DNA from 3 places in the Bacillus luti genome. Region 3 is predicted to be linked to each of the others. Evidence: riboswitches for the same ligand, from Rfam matches in the RefSeq annotation. Region 3 holds a riboswitch; each other region holds the start of a gene.

Region 1 (4,998 bases), 1.7 Mb from region 3:
GTTTTAAGATATAGAAAGAAGCTTACGCAAAAACGTAAGCTTCTTTTTTATGTAAGTGTGTGAACCGTAAAGTCGCATTGGGTTTTGTCGGTGAGTACGCAAAACTTTACGGTTACACAACACTTATTCATATGAGTAAAAGGGTTATTCCAACAGAAAGTTTTAATTTAAGCGATTGGACCGCCTAAGTTAATAATGTCTTCAGAAACGCTTTCGAACTTTTTGAAGTTCTCTTTGAATTCATTTGCAAGCTCGATTGCTTTTACTTTGTAAGCAGCTTTATCAGCCCAAGTTTGTTCAGGCATTAACACTTCGTCAGGTACACCTGGTACGTGAAGTGGAACTTCAAGACCGAAGATGTCATGTTTAGCTGTTTCAGTTTTCGCAAGTTCGCCGCTTAATGCTGCTTGAATCATTGCACGAGTGTAACCTAAGTTCATACGCTTACCAACGCCGTATTCGCCACCAGTCCAGCCAGTGTTTACTAAGAATACTTTTGCGTCATATTTCTCGATTTTTTCACCAAGCATTTCAGCATAGCGAGATGCATCAAGTGGTAAGAATGGTGAACCGAAGCAAGTTGAGAATGTAGCTTGCGGAGATGTAACGCCGCGCTCTGTGCCTGCTAGTTTACTAGTGTAACCACTTAAGAAATGGTACATAGCTTGTTCTTTTGATAACTTACTGATTGGAGGCAATACGCCAGATGCATCAGCAGTTAAGAAAATAATTGTATTTGGATGTCCTGCAACACTTGGCAGTACGATATTGTCAATCGCATGCATAGGGTATGCAGCACGTGTATTTTCTGTTAAAGTAGTATCGTTGTAGTCTGCGATACGCGTTTGGTCATTAATGATAACGTTTTCTAAAACAGATCCAAATTTGATTGCATCAAAAATTTGTGGCTCTTTCTCGTGAGAAAGGTTTACGCATTTCGCATAGCAACCGCCTTCAATATTGAATACACCGTTATCAGACCATCCATGCTCGTCGTCACCGATTAATTTACGGTTTGGATCAGCAGACAATGTTGTTTTACCTGTTCCAGATAATCCGAAGAATAGTGCCACGTCGCCTTCTTCACCTACGTTTGCAGAGCAATGCATAGAAAGGATATCTTGTTCAGGTAGTAAGAAGTTCATAATAGAGAAAATTGATTTTTTCATTTCTCCAGCGTATTCTGTACCACCGATCAGTACGATACGTTTTTCGAATGAAACCATAATGAATGCTTCAGAATTTGTGCCGTCAATTGCTGGGTCTGCTTTGAAGTTCGGCGCAGAAACAATTGTAAATTCTGATTCATGAGTTGTTAATTCTTCTTCAGTTGGACGAATAAATAATTGGTGTACGAACAAATTATGCCATGCGTATTCGTTAACAACTTGAATTGGTAGGCGATAGTTGCGATCAGCGCCTGCAAATCCTTTGAAGATGAATAACTCTTCTTTTTCTTTTAAGTATTCTAATACTTTTGTATATAATTTATTAAAATGTTCTTCAGAAATCGGTTGGTTCACAGCTCCCCAAGCAATTTTGTCAGCAACCGATGCTTCTTTCACAATAAATTTATCTTTAGGAGAACGTCCTGTATATTTTCCAGTTGAAGCAGAAACGGCACCAGTCGAAGTTAATTTCCCTTCATTTCGCATTAATACTTTTTCCACTAATTGCGGAACACTTAGTTGAATCTGTGCATTGCTTCCGTTCAATAATTCATGTAAACCAATTTGGACATTCACAGTACTCATATTTATATACCATCCTTTTCATTTAATGAAATATTTCTCGTAATCCCCATCAATAGTATAACACAATTATATAAATAATGTATACTATTTCTTTATTTTTGTTTGTGTGAATGTATTAATTCCTTATTAATATTCCATTCTCTCTCTATTGAGAAAAACTTTCAGGAAAATGTGAATATTAATTGACAAATGAATATCATTTCTTTAGTATAGGTTGGGACGGATACTCTCTTATCCCGAGCTGGCGGAGGGACAGGCCCGATGAAGCCCAGCAACCTCATCTGTATTGGTAAATACAGGTGAATAGGTGCTAAAACCTGTGCGAGGCTACAGGTCTCGAACGATAAGAGCGAAGGGCAAAAAGCAGTATGCAAGTAGCAAATTAAACCTTTCCTCTATGTAAAGTGGGAAAGGTTTTTCTGTATGCTTGTGTGGGAGAATAAATGTATGTCGCAGTTTGTGGCAAATTAAGGATGAGTTCCGTACAATATATACAATTACTGTAGGGAGGTTTACCACATGACAAAAAAACGTCATCTGTTCACATCTGAGTCTGTAACTGAAGGACATCCAGATAAAATTTGTGACCAAATTTCTGATTCAATTTTAGATGCGATCTTATCAAAAGACGCAAATGCACGTGTAGCTTGTGAAACAACTGTAACAACTGGTTTAGTATTGGTAGCGGGGGAAATTACGACTTCTACTTACGTAGACATTCCGAAAATCGTTCGTGAAACAATTCAAGGCATTGGTTACACACGCGCAAAATACGGATTCGATGCAGAAACTTGTGCAGTTTTAACATCTATCGATGAGCAATCTGCTGACATCGCTATGGGTGTTGACCAAGCGCTAGAAGCACGCGAAGGTCAAATGACTGACGCTGAGATTGAGGCAATTGGTGCAGGAGACCAAGGTTTAATGTTTGGTTTCGCATGTAATGAGACACAAGAGTTAATGCCACTTCCAATCTCGCTTGCTCACAAATTAGCTCGCCGTTTAACTGAAGTACGTAAAGATGATACATTATCATACCTACGTCCGGATGGAAAAACGCAAGTTACAGTTGAGTATGATGAAAATGGTAAACCTGTACGTGTAGATACAATCGTAATTTCTACACAGCATCATCCAGATGTTACATGGGAAGAAATCGATCGCGATTTAAAAGAGCATGTAATTAAAGCTGTAGTTCCAGCAGAATTAATGGATGGAGAAACGAAATTCTTCATTAACCCAACTGGCCGCTTCGTAATTGGTGGACCACAAGGTGATGCTGGTTTAACAGGACGTAAAATCATCGTTGATACTTACGGTGGATACGCTCGCCACGGTGGCGGTGCATTCTCTGGTAAAGATGCAACGAAAGTTGACCGTTCAGCAGCATATGCAGCTCGTTATGTTGCGAAAAACATCGTAGCAGCTGGTCTTGCTGACAAAGCAGAAGTACAACTTGCATACGCAATCGGTGTAGCACAACCAGTATCAATTTCAGTTGATACATTCGGCACTGGTAAAGTATCTGAAGACGTATTAGTAGAACTAGTTCGTAACAACTTCGATCTTCGCCCAGCTGGTATTATTAAAATGCTAGACTTACGTCGCCCAATTTACAAACAAACAGCAGCTTACGGCCACTTCGGACGTACTGATGTAGATCTAACATGGGAACGTACAGACAAAGCTGCAGCTTTAAAAGAGCAAGCTGGTCTATAATATATGAAAAAAAGCTTTGCGCGGTGAGCGCAAAGCTTTTTTTATTTTATTTTACTTATTATTTGAATACATGAATGACAATGTACTTCTCCTTCTAGTTCAATATACTTTTTCATATTTGTCATTCCGCTTGCCGGAAAGGGCATATGAATCCATGCTTTTTCATACGTTTGTATTTCTTTTTGACATGATTTACAAAGGATTGGTTTCTTACGGAACATAGAAAATCAACCTTTCAGTTGGCGTGCTTTTCCGGCGCAAAAAGCACTGCATAGTAAAAATAGCGTTGCGAATATAATGCTCACTAATGTAGCGGATGGGATTGCCCCTTTTAGAGAAAAACCGACGGTGATGGAAGCGATAAATAAGAGGATGAATGTTGTTGTTAATTTTTTATAAATTTCCATAGTATGTAGACCTCCTTATTTAGAGATAGAACGTATAAAAATAAAATCTAATATATAGGCAAGTACGAGAGGAATTAATGTGCTAGTCAAATAGTAACGAATACCACCATCCGGCATAAGCACATACAATTTTAAAAAGTTTATATCAAATCCGTAAGCGATGCATTGAAACACGGATAAAATAATAAGGAATGGTATAATAGGTACATATCGTTTTATGTTATAAAACATAAAAAAACTCCTTTATATGGATAAATATACTTATATTGTATCATATTGAATTCTTTAATTTATACATAATTTTACAAAGTTAAATGAAAGGAAAGATGAAAAATGAGCGTAACCGAGCATAAAAAACAAGCGCCAAAAGAAGTGCGCTGCAAGATCGTAACGATTTCCGATACACGTACAGAAGAGACAGATAAGAGCGGACAACTATTACATGAATTGTTAAAAGAAGCAGGACATACAGTGACTTCTTATGAAATTGTAAAAGATGATAAAGAAAGCATTCAGCAAGCAGTGTTAGCTGGCTATCATAAGGAAGATGTAGATGTTGTATTAACGAATGGCGGTACTGGTATTACGAAGCGTGATGTCACAATTGAAGCGGTATCAGTTCTATTAGATAAAGAAATTGTCGGATTTGGTGAGTTGTTCCGCATGATTAGTTATTTAGAAGATATCGGAAGCAGCGCAATGTTAAGTAGAGCAATTGGCGGTACAATTGGGCGTAAAGTAGTCTTTTCAATGCCGGGATCTAGCGGAGCCGTTCGCCTTGCGATGAATAAATTAATTTTACCGGAATTAGGTCATATTACATTTGAGCTGCATCGCCAATGAGTAAGTGGGCTGGAATTGTATTAGCGGGCGGTATGTCGAGTAGATTCGGTGAACCGAAAGCGCTAGCGAGCTGGGGTGGGAGTACTTTTGTTGAGCATATTTTGAAAGTGATGACAACTGCGGTGCAAGAAGTTGTAGTCATTAGTCACTCCGATATAAAAGAGCGAGTAGAGCAACTCATACAAGTTCCTGTTATAGAAGATATTCCGCATTATAAAGGAAACGGCCCACTTGCTGGAATTGTATCAGGAATGGAATATATAGAAGCAGATTGG
Region 2 (4,998 bases), 680 kb from region 3:
GGTATTCCAGTAGAAAGCCGTCCAATTGAATATAATCGTTTCTCTTACATTCCATTAGGAGTAGGTGTTATCATTTCTCCTTGGAACTTCCCATTCGCAATTATGGCAGGTATGACAACAGCTGCTTTAGTTTCTGGGAACACAGTATTACTAAAACCAGCTAGTACAACTCCTGTAGTAGCAGCGAAATTCATGGAAGTATTAGAAGAAGCTGGTTTACCAGCTGGCGTAGTAAACTTCGTTCCAGGTAACGGTTCTGAAGTTGGTGACTACTTAGTAGATCATCCTCGTACACGCTTCATTAGTTTCACTGGATCTCGCGATGTAGGTATCCGTATTTATGAGCGTGCAGCGAAAGTAAACCCAGGACAAATCTGGTTAAAACGTGTTATCGCTGAAATGGGCGGTAAAGATACAATCGTTGTTGATAAAGAAGCTGATCTTGAATTAGCTGCTAAATCTATCGTTGCATCAGCATTCGGATTCTCAGGACAAAAATGTTCTGCATGTTCTCGTGCAGTAATCCACGAAGATGTATACGATCACGTATTAAATCGTGCAGTTGAATTAACAAAAGAATTAACAGTTGATAACCCAGCTGTATTAGGTACAAACATGGGTCCTGTTAATGACCAAGCTGCATTTGATAAAGTAATGAGCTATGTTGCAATTGGTAAAGAAGAAGGTAGAATCTTAACAGGTGGCGAAGGAGACGATTCTAAAGGCTGGTTCATCCAACCAACAATCGTTGCTGACGTTGCAGAAGATGCTCGCTTAATGAAAGAAGAAATCTTCGGACCAGTAGTAGCATTCTGTAAAGCAAAAGACTTTGATCATGCACTTGCAATTGCAAACAATACAGAATACGGTTTAACAGGTGCTGTTGTTACTAACAACCGTGACCATATTGAAAAAGCACGTGAAGACTTCCACGTAGGTAACTTATACTTCAACCGTGGATGTACTGGTGCAATCGTAGGTTACCAACCATTCGGTGGCTTTAATATGTCTGGTACAGACTCTAAAGCTGGTGGCCCTGACTACTTAGCACTTCACATGCAAGCAAAAACTACTTCTGAAACTTTATAAGAAATAGTAGAAGAGATCTTCGCAGTCTGCGAAGATCTCTTTTTTTTGAAAAACTTTTTATATGTGGATTAAGATAGATATCAGTAGAAAAACTAATTAAGTAATAAGGTTTATTTCAGTAAAATAAGGTATATTATATTTGTTGAATAGATTCTCTTTAAAGAGAAGAAAAGTAGGTGAACAAAGTGGGAAAATATCAATTAGATTACAAAGGCCAGGTAGCTGTTGCAAAGTTTCATGAAAAACAGACGCCTGTCAAATTTGATAAAAAGCAGCAAATTGAAAAATTGCGTGCGGAGTATTTGAAAAAGAAACAAGAACAAACAGATAAGTAATAGGAAAGACTAGTCAATTTGAATCAGAATCAATTACCACATATTACCGTTTGTTAAGTGGAACTAGCTAAACCCTATTAATAGCGGGATAAACATGTAAATAGAAACAAAACAACGAGAAAAGTTGACTCATTAGTCACATTTTTTAGTATTCATTTTAAGGATTTCCTGTATAATACAATTTGAAAGAAAATCTATGGTTTGACAAGAAACACTCTTTTCGGTTTTGCTCACTGAAGAGAGTGTTTTTTTGTAGCTAAAAACTCCTCTGTACTCATTACATTTGCATATACGCCATTTAAACTAGCTAAAATTGTATTATGAATATAAACGGCTGGTATAGTAGCGTTTTTAAAAGAAAGATCTTTTGTAGCACAAGCATCATGTATAACAGTACATTGCAAGCCGAAATCAAAGGCAGCCCTTACGGTAGCATCAATACACATATGGGTCATCATCCCACATATGACGACGTGTTTAATGTCTAAACGTTGTAATTGCTCTAGAAGATTCGTTTCTCGAAAGCTATTTGGATAGTGCTTGAGTATAACCGTTTCTTCTCTAAGCGGACGAACATTTTCGTGAATATGTACACCTTCTGTATTTGGTAGAAAAAAAGTAGCGTCATCTTTTATAGCTACATGTTGGATATGAAAAATAGGTTTGTTGTCCTTTCTAAAGTACTGGAGCAGTTGACTAGCATATTCACTTGCTTCTACTGGATTACGCAATTCCATCTTTCCATGTGGAAAATAATCATTTTGAATATCAACGAGTAAAAGAGCTGTTTTCATATATTTATCTTCCTCCAAGTTTCATATTCAAATAATGTTATTCAATTCGTAGAGAAGATTATCCTTTTTAAAAATATGCGAAGAGGGAATTTTACATAACTTTTAAAATTGATATTTTATAATCTAAAAATTTTAATAAAGAAATAATTAATATTTTTCTAAAAAATATGTTGACTCCCATTATTCTGAGTTCTATAATGAGAATTAATTAAACGACAATTAAATCGATACATTCTTATCCAGAGAGGTGGAGGGACTGGCCCTACGATACCTCAGCAACGGGTTTTTAAATACCGTGCTAACTCCAGCAAGCCTTTATAGGCTTGGAAGATGAGAAGATGTGACCGAGTACATATAAGTGCTCTCCTTCTTATCTTTATGGTTGATAAGAAGGAGAGCACTTTTTATTTTACCTCGAAAGCTCTACTTCAAGTTTTTACAGCATATAGGAGGGAAGAAAATGATTTCTTTTAACAACGTAAGTAAAGTGTATGAATCAGGTGGGCAATCTGTTCATGCGGTGGAGGATGTAACGTTATCCGTTGAGAAAGGTGAAATTTTTGGCATTATCGGTTTTAGTGGCGCTGGAAAGAGTACATTGTTACGCTTAGTAAATATGTTAGAGAGACCGACGGCAGGAACGATTTCGATAGATGATAAAGATATTACATCATTATCGACGAAAGATTTACGGAAGCTAAGACAGAGAATCGGAATGATTTTTCAAAGTTTTAATTTATTTAATTCAAGAACAGTGTTTGGGAACATTGCTTACCCATTAAAGTTAGCGAAAGTACCAAAGAATGAAATAAAAGAAAGAGTAAATGAACTGTTGAAGTTTGTAGGATTAGAAGATAAAGCAAACTATTATCCAGAGCAATTATCGGGTGGACAAAAGCAACGTGTTGGGATTGCAAGAGCGCTGGCGACATCACCAGATATCCTTATATGTGATGAGGCAACATCAGCTTTAGACCCAGAAACAACGACAGAGATTTTGAACTTATTAAAGAAGGTAAATAGAGAGTACAATTTAACAATTCTTCTTATTACACATGAAATGCACGTTGTGAAAGAAATTTGTCACCGTGTAGCTGTGATGGAAAAAGGAAAAGTAATTGAAGAAGGAAAACTGTTTGACGTGTTCACACAACCAAAAACAAAAACGACTCAAAACTTTGTACGTTCTGTTATTAATGATCATTTACCAGAAAGTGTTCTAGCGAAAATTCAAAATGGTGGACAGATTTACCGCTTAACTTTTACTGGTGAGGAGACAGGACAGCCTGTACTATCTTATATCGCAAAAAACTATAACGTTGATGTAAATGTACTGTACGGAAATATTATTGAACTTCAAAATGTGCTATTTGGAAATCTTCTTGTAGAGCTGCAAGGTGAGCAGAAGGAAATCCAAAAAGCATTACAACATCTAAGACTGCAAGTGCAGCTTAAGGAGGTAGAAGCTCATGCGAGTTGATTGGAGTATATTTTGGCCTCGTATATTAGATGCGACGGGGGATACCCTCTTAATGGTAATTGTAACCCTTATATTCGCTACAATTCTCGGTATACCTCTAGGTTTACTTTTATATGTAACGCGTAAAGGAAACTTTTTAGAGAATAAATGGGTCTTTTCAATTCTTAATGTCATTATTAATACAATTCGTCCAGTTCCATTTATTATCTTTTTAGTAGCTTTAAGTCCGCTAACAAGAAGTGTTATCGGAACGACAATTGGAACAGCAGCAGCGATCTTTCCAATGACGTTAGTTGCATCAATTGGTATTGCTAGAATGGTTGAAACAAACCTTGTTTCTGTTCCGAAAGGGGTAATTGAAGCAGCGCAAGCGATGGGTGCTTCACCACTTAGAATTGTTTTTGAAATTCTCGTGCCAGAAGCGTTAGCACCATTAATCTTAGGTGTCACGTTTATGACAGTTGGTCTAATTGAATTTTCAGCAGTTGCTGGGCTTGTCGGCGGTGGTGGCCTTGGCGACTTAGCAATGACATACGGTTATCAACGCTTTGATACATCAGTTATGTTCGTAACGGTTGTTCTACTTATTATTCTCGTACAGATAGCTCAAAATTTAGGAAACTACTTTGCGAAAGTCTTTTTACGCAGATCATAAAAAGGAAGAGGGGAAAAGAAAATGAAGAAAATTTTAGCATTTGCATTATCAGCGATTGTAGGGATTTCAGCGTTAAGCGGCTGCTCGGATGCAGGAGCAAAAGAGAAAACAGTTCGCATTGGTGTAACTGGAACGGATGGAAACGCTTGGGAAATTGTAAAGGGAAAAGCTGAAAAAGAAGGGATTAAAGTTAAACTGATTGAGTTCTCTGATTACACGACGCCAAACAAAGCGTTAGCTGATGGAGATATTGAACTAAACTCATTCCAGCATATTGCGTTCTTAGAACAATTTAAGAAGGAGCATAAGTTAGATATTACAGCTGTTGGTACAACGCAAATTGCACCAATGGGTTTATACTCTGAAAAACATAAGAAAGCAAATGAAATTCCAGATGGTTCAGAAATTGCGATTCCAAATGATCCAACGAACCAAGCACGTGCATTAAAACTTCTTGATGCAGCTGGGTTATTAAAGCTTAAAAAAGACTTTGGTCTATTTGGAGATCCAAGTGGTATCGCTGAAAATCCGAAGAAATTAAAAATTACACCGGTTATCGCACAGCAAACACCTCGTGTATTAAAAGATGTAGCAGCTTCAGTTATTAATAACGGTGTTGCTGGTCAAGCTGGATTAGATCCAGCG
Region 3 (4,998 bases):
AAATGATATAATTAAATAGCTTCTAATCTTTCTTTAATGTTTTGGAATTATAGTGATACATATTAATAAGAAGAAAAGGAGAATGTTAATGCGAGTTCTTATTGTCGAAGATGAACAAGACTTACAAAATATATTAGTAAAACGATTGCATGCAGAACATTATAGTGTCGATGGATGTGGGAGTGGAGAAGATGCCTTGGATTATATAAGTATGGCTACTTACGACTTGATTGTGCTTGACATTATGATTCCCGGAATAGATGGTTTACAAGTATTACAAAGATTACGCGCAGACAATAATACAACTCCTGTCTTGCTTCTTACAGCTAAAGATACAATTGATGATCGCGTAAAAGGACTCGACTTAGGTGCGGACGATTATTTAGTAAAGCCGTTTGCTTTTGATGAACTATTAGCAAGAATTCGAGTGTTAATGCGAAGAAAAACAGGGAATACATCTAATGTGTTTGAAATCGCTGACCTAGTGGTGGATTGCAATATGCATAAAGTAACAAGGGGAGACCAAGTTATCAATCTTTCCAGTAAAGAATTTGCTATTTTAGAATATATGATTCGTAATAAAGAAGTTGTGTTGACACGAGATAAGATTGAGCAACATGTGTGGAATTACGACTATGAAGGCGGCTCGAATATTATTGATGTTTACGTCCGATACCTTCGTAAAAAAATTGATAGCCAGTTTGAAACGAAGTTAATTCATACGGTACGAGGCACTGGTTACGTATTGCGAGTAGAATCATGAAAAAACTATCAATAAAAATGAGAGTAACCCTTTGGTATACGGGGTTAGTTGTAATTATTATGGCACTCGTGTTAGCTTTTATTTTAACTTCTTCAGATAAAGTTGTACTTTTTAATATGAAAAATCAATTAAAGAGCACAGTAAAAGAAAGCATTGAAGATATCAAATATAAGCATGGACAGTTAAAGATTGACGATGAGTTTGAAACTTTAGAAGATGGAGTAAATCTTCTCATTTATAGTAAGCAAGGTGAGCTACTGGCAGGAAGTAGTCCGGCCGGCTTTAATAAAAAGGTATCGCTTAAATCCGATGAAATACGAACTATTAAAAATGGTAATAAAGAATGGATAGTATATGATTTTCTCCATAATGCAGACGGCGATGAGCAAGTCTGGGTTCGTGGAATAATGACGATGAACCAATTATCATCAACGATGAATACGCTTATTGTGGTAACACTCATCTCTTTCCCATTACTTATTCTCATTGCGGCAGTGGGAGGATATTTTATTACACAAAGAGCGTTTCGACCTGTGAAACAAATGAGTGATTCAGCCAGTGAAATTGGTGATGGTAAAGACCTTTCGAAGAGAATTAATTTACAAGGTTCATCGAAAGACGAAATTTATCATTTAGCACAAACCTTTGACAACATGTTTGAGCGATTGGAGAAGTCATTCGAAAGTGAAAAACAATTTACATCTGACGCATCTCATGAATTAAGAACGCCAACATCTGTTATTATTTCCCAATGCGAATACGCCTTATCGCAGAGGAATAATCCGAAAGAAATGGAAGAATCTTTAGAAGTGATTTTAAGGCAATCAAGTAAAATGTCCTCGTTAATCTCGCAACTTTTATTATTAGCACGAGTTGACCAAGGAAAGCATGATACTTTTCAATTTGAATGTATCAATATGAGTGAATTAACGGAAATCGTTGTAGAAGAGCTTTCATTAATGGTTCAAGAAGCCTCGATTGATATAACAACAAATATAGAGGAAGACCTGTTTATTAAAGCAGATCAAACGTTGATGATGCGTTTATTAATGAATTTACTAACGAATGCGATTGCTTATGGCAAAGCGAATGGTAGTGTGAATATACAACTGTTCCGTGATGGAACAAACATAATAGGTAAAGTTTCCGATAATGGTATAGGCATCAGCGAGCAACATATTACGAAAATATGGGAACGCTTCTATCGAGTTGATGCAGCACGAACATCTTCAAACATTGGAAACACAGGTTTAGGATTGTCGATGGTAAAATGGATTGTCGAACTACACGGAGGAGAAATTACCGTTGAAAGTAAATTAGGGGAAGGCAGTACTTTTACATTTAAACTACCGATTGAAAAACGATAGTATAAGGGTTAAATTGCGATATAAAAAAACTAAAACAACGTGAATTCCTAATAACTATGGAATTCACGTTGTTTAATTGTATGTTTGGAAAGAATTTAATCAATGGAGGGCATTCAAAAGGTGTTTAGTGTTTTAATAGGCTACACGAAACGAGAAAGAAGATCCTTTACAGCAGAATTTGAGGGTCTTGAATGTATTTTATTCTTTAAATTTCTCCGGTTTTTCCACTCTAAAAGATTTTACTTCACCGCACTCTAAACAAAATGTGGTTAATAGTTTTGAACTCTTTCCTCCTGAAAAGAACCTACTATGTTCATCGTCGCAAACATACGCATGATAGGCGTTTCCAACTCGTCCCTCTTTAAAATTAGTAGAACCACAATTGTCACATCTTTTATTTTTCATGGTATTCACACCTCTTGAAGTTGATATTTATTTTGGTGTATTTTTACGGTAGAAGTAAAGCAACTTAGTTATAAATGATGTTTTCGACATGATACAACATACCCCTTTATATATTCGTAAGTAAAACAATATAATACCCCTATAAATCTCTATAACAATATGATTTCCCACATATCGTTTAATGTGTATCGGAAAAATAAGTATTAAAAATTGATTTTTATTATTCTGACGATTATAATGAATGAAAATCAAACAATTCTTATGTTGAGAAGTGGAGGGACGGGCCCTATGAAACTTCGGCAACCTCGTGTGAGACGAAAGGTGCCAATTCCTGCAGGTGAAGAAACACCTGAAAGATAAGAGCGGTTCAATTAGTCAAGAAGGCTACTCTTATTTGAATAAGAGTAGCTTTTTTTATGGCTAAGAGATGAAGGGGGAGTATGTAGTGGAGTATGGTTTTTGGTTACCGATTTTTGGGGGATGGCTTCGAAATGTAGATGATGAATCTATGCCGCCTACGTTTGAGTATGCAAAACAAACAGCGCAAGCGGCAGAGCAATTAGGTTTTTCAACAACACTTATTGCAGAATTAAACTTAAATGATATAAAAGGTGTGTCAGCACCAAGTTTAGAAGCGTGGACAACTGCGGCAGCACTTGCTGCAGTAACGGATCGATTAGAAATCATGACAGCTGTAAGACCCGGTTTTCACAATCCAGCAGTTACAGCGAAAATGGCAGCGAATATTGATCAATTAAGTAATGGCCGTTTTACATTGAATGTAGTTTCAGCATGGTGGGAAGAAGAAGCGAGGCAGTATGGCGGAGTATTTACCGCACATGATGAAAGATATGATCGCACAGAGGAATTTGTAACAATTTTGAAGGAACTTTGGAAAGAAGAAGAGTTTTCTTATAAAGGGGACTTTTATGAGCTTCATCATACACATTTAAGTCCAAAACCGGTGCAGAAACAAGGCATTAAGCTTTATGCAGGTGGTGAGAGTGAGAGAGGAAAAGAGGTCATTGTAAATCACGTGGATGCATATGTAATGCACGGGGGAACAGTGGAAGAAGTATCTGTGAAAATAGAAGATATGAAGAATCGTAGAAAGAAAGTCACAGAGGAGCCATTACAGTCATTCGGGCTTGCGGCTTACGTCATTTGTCGTGATACAGAAGAAGAGGCACTAGAAGAATGGAGACGCATAACGGATGTGAAAGACGATGCTTTAGGTTATGCGGGTTACCAAGACTTTATTAGTAAATCGCATTTGGAACAGCAAGTGAAGCTCAATGATTATTCTGTATCTAATCGCGGGTTACGTCCTAATTTAATTGGAACACCAGAGAAAATTGCAGAAAGGATACTCGCTTTTGAAAAAGTGGGTGTTACTTTATTACTTTTACAATTTTCGCCACAGCTTGAAGAGATGAAACGATTTTCTGAAAAAGTGATGCCATTAGTTGAAGCAAAAAGAAAGGAATTGATTACAAATGAGTAAAATTTACATATTACATGAGAATAAGGAATGGACGGATCATTTGGTGAAAAGGTTGGAAGAACTGGAGTTACCGTATGAGGAATGGTTTTTAAATGAAGGAACACTTCCGTTAGAACAAGAGCCTCCCCAAGGTGTTTTTTATAGCCGCATGAGTGCCTCTTCACATACGAGAGGACATCGATATGCACCTGAATTGACTGAAGGTGTTCTTGCTTGGCTAGAGGGATACGGGCGAACAGTATTTAACGGGTCTCGAGCGTTACGCCTTGAAGTAAGTAAATTAAATCAATATGCAGCATTAAGAAAATTTGGGATACAAGTGCCGAAAACAATTGGTGCTGTTGGCCGTGATCATATAGTAAAAGCAGCAAGGGAGTTAGGGGAAGTACCGTTCATTACAAAGCATAACCGCGCAGGGAAAGGCCTTGGTGTTCAACTGTTTCATTCCATTAATGCTTTAGAACAATATTTGGACGGTCCGGCGTTTGAAGAACCGATTGATGGAATTACTTTAATCCAGCAATATATTGAAGCGCCAGAACCATATATTACACGTTGTGAGTTTGTAGGCGGCCAGTTTGTATATGCAGTTAAAGTAGATACATCAGAAGGATTCGAGCTTTGTCCAGCAGATGCATGCTCGATTCAAGATGCTTTTTGCCCAGTAGGAGAAGAGAGTAAGAAAGAGACGCCAACAAAATTTGAAATTATATCGGACTTCCACGAGCCAATCATTGAACAGTACAAAGAATTTTTGAAAGAAAATGAAATTACTGTTGCTGGTATTGAATTTATTCGCAGCTCGGATGGAACAATTTATACGTATGATATTAATACAAACACAAACTATAATTCTGATGCAGAGTCTGTAGCGAGTCAATTTGGCATGCTTGAGCTTGCTAAATTCCTTGGAATAGAATTAGAAAAACAAGTAGAATCAGTTAAATAATAGATAAGGT

What was found. Region 3 has a riboswitch for S-adenosylmethionine ahead of EUC40_RS20825 (LLM class flavin-dependent oxidoreductase). Riboswitches for the same ligand answer to the same signal wherever they lie in the genome.
Region 1: it holds a riboswitch for S-adenosylmethionine, as region 3 does, so the genes downstream of both, metK (methionine adenosyltransferase) here and EUC40_RS20825 (LLM class flavin-dependent oxidoreductase) in region 3, are expected to answer to the same signal.
Region 2: it holds a riboswitch for S-adenosylmethionine, as region 3 does, so the genes downstream of both, EUC40_RS24135 (methionine ABC transporter ATP-binding protein) here and EUC40_RS20825 (LLM class flavin-dependent oxidoreductase) in region 3, are expected to answer to the same signal.

The regions. Positions count from the first base shown of each region.
Region 1 is NZ_CP040336.1:606,026-611,023, forward strand. Features, by position in the region: gene pckA (phosphoenolpyruvate carboxykinase (ATP)) at 168-1,754, opposite strand; SAM riboswitch class I at 1,983-2,104, shown strand; gene metK (methionine adenosyltransferase) at 2,274-3,473, shown strand; gene EUC40_RS03160 (hypothetical protein) at 3,515-3,694, opposite strand; gene EUC40_RS03165 (hypothetical protein) at 3,701-3,880, opposite strand; gene EUC40_RS03170 (hypothetical protein) at 3,896-4,111, opposite strand; gene EUC40_RS03175 (MogA/MoaB family molybdenum cofactor biosynthesis protein) at 4,214-4,723, shown strand; gene EUC40_RS03180 (molybdenum cofactor guanylyltransferase) at 4,720-4,998, shown strand, end outside.
Region 2 is NZ_CP040336.1:4,786,500-4,791,497, reverse strand. Features, by position in the region: gene pruA (L-glutamate gamma-semialdehyde dehydrogenase) at 1-1,089, shown strand, start outside; gene EUC40_RS27085 (hypothetical protein) at 1,275-1,424, shown strand; gene EUC40_RS24140 (cysteine hydrolase family protein) at 1,655-2,218, opposite strand; SAM riboswitch class I at 2,451-2,555, shown strand; gene EUC40_RS24135 (methionine ABC transporter ATP-binding protein) at 2,679-3,698, shown strand; gene EUC40_RS24130 (methionine ABC transporter permease) at 3,688-4,353, shown strand; gene EUC40_RS24125 (MetQ/NlpA family ABC transporter substrate-binding protein) at 4,375-4,998, shown strand, end outside.
Region 3 is NZ_CP040336.1:4,106,713-4,111,710, reverse strand. Features, by position in the region: gene EUC40_RS20840 (response regulator transcription factor) at 89-763, shown strand; gene EUC40_RS20835 (sensor histidine kinase) at 760-2,130, shown strand; gene EUC40_RS20830 (hypothetical protein) at 2,329-2,535, opposite strand; SAM riboswitch class I at 2,792-2,898, shown strand; gene EUC40_RS20825 (LLM class flavin-dependent oxidoreductase) at 2,981-4,039, shown strand; gene EUC40_RS20820 (ATP-grasp domain-containing protein) at 4,032-4,988, shown strand.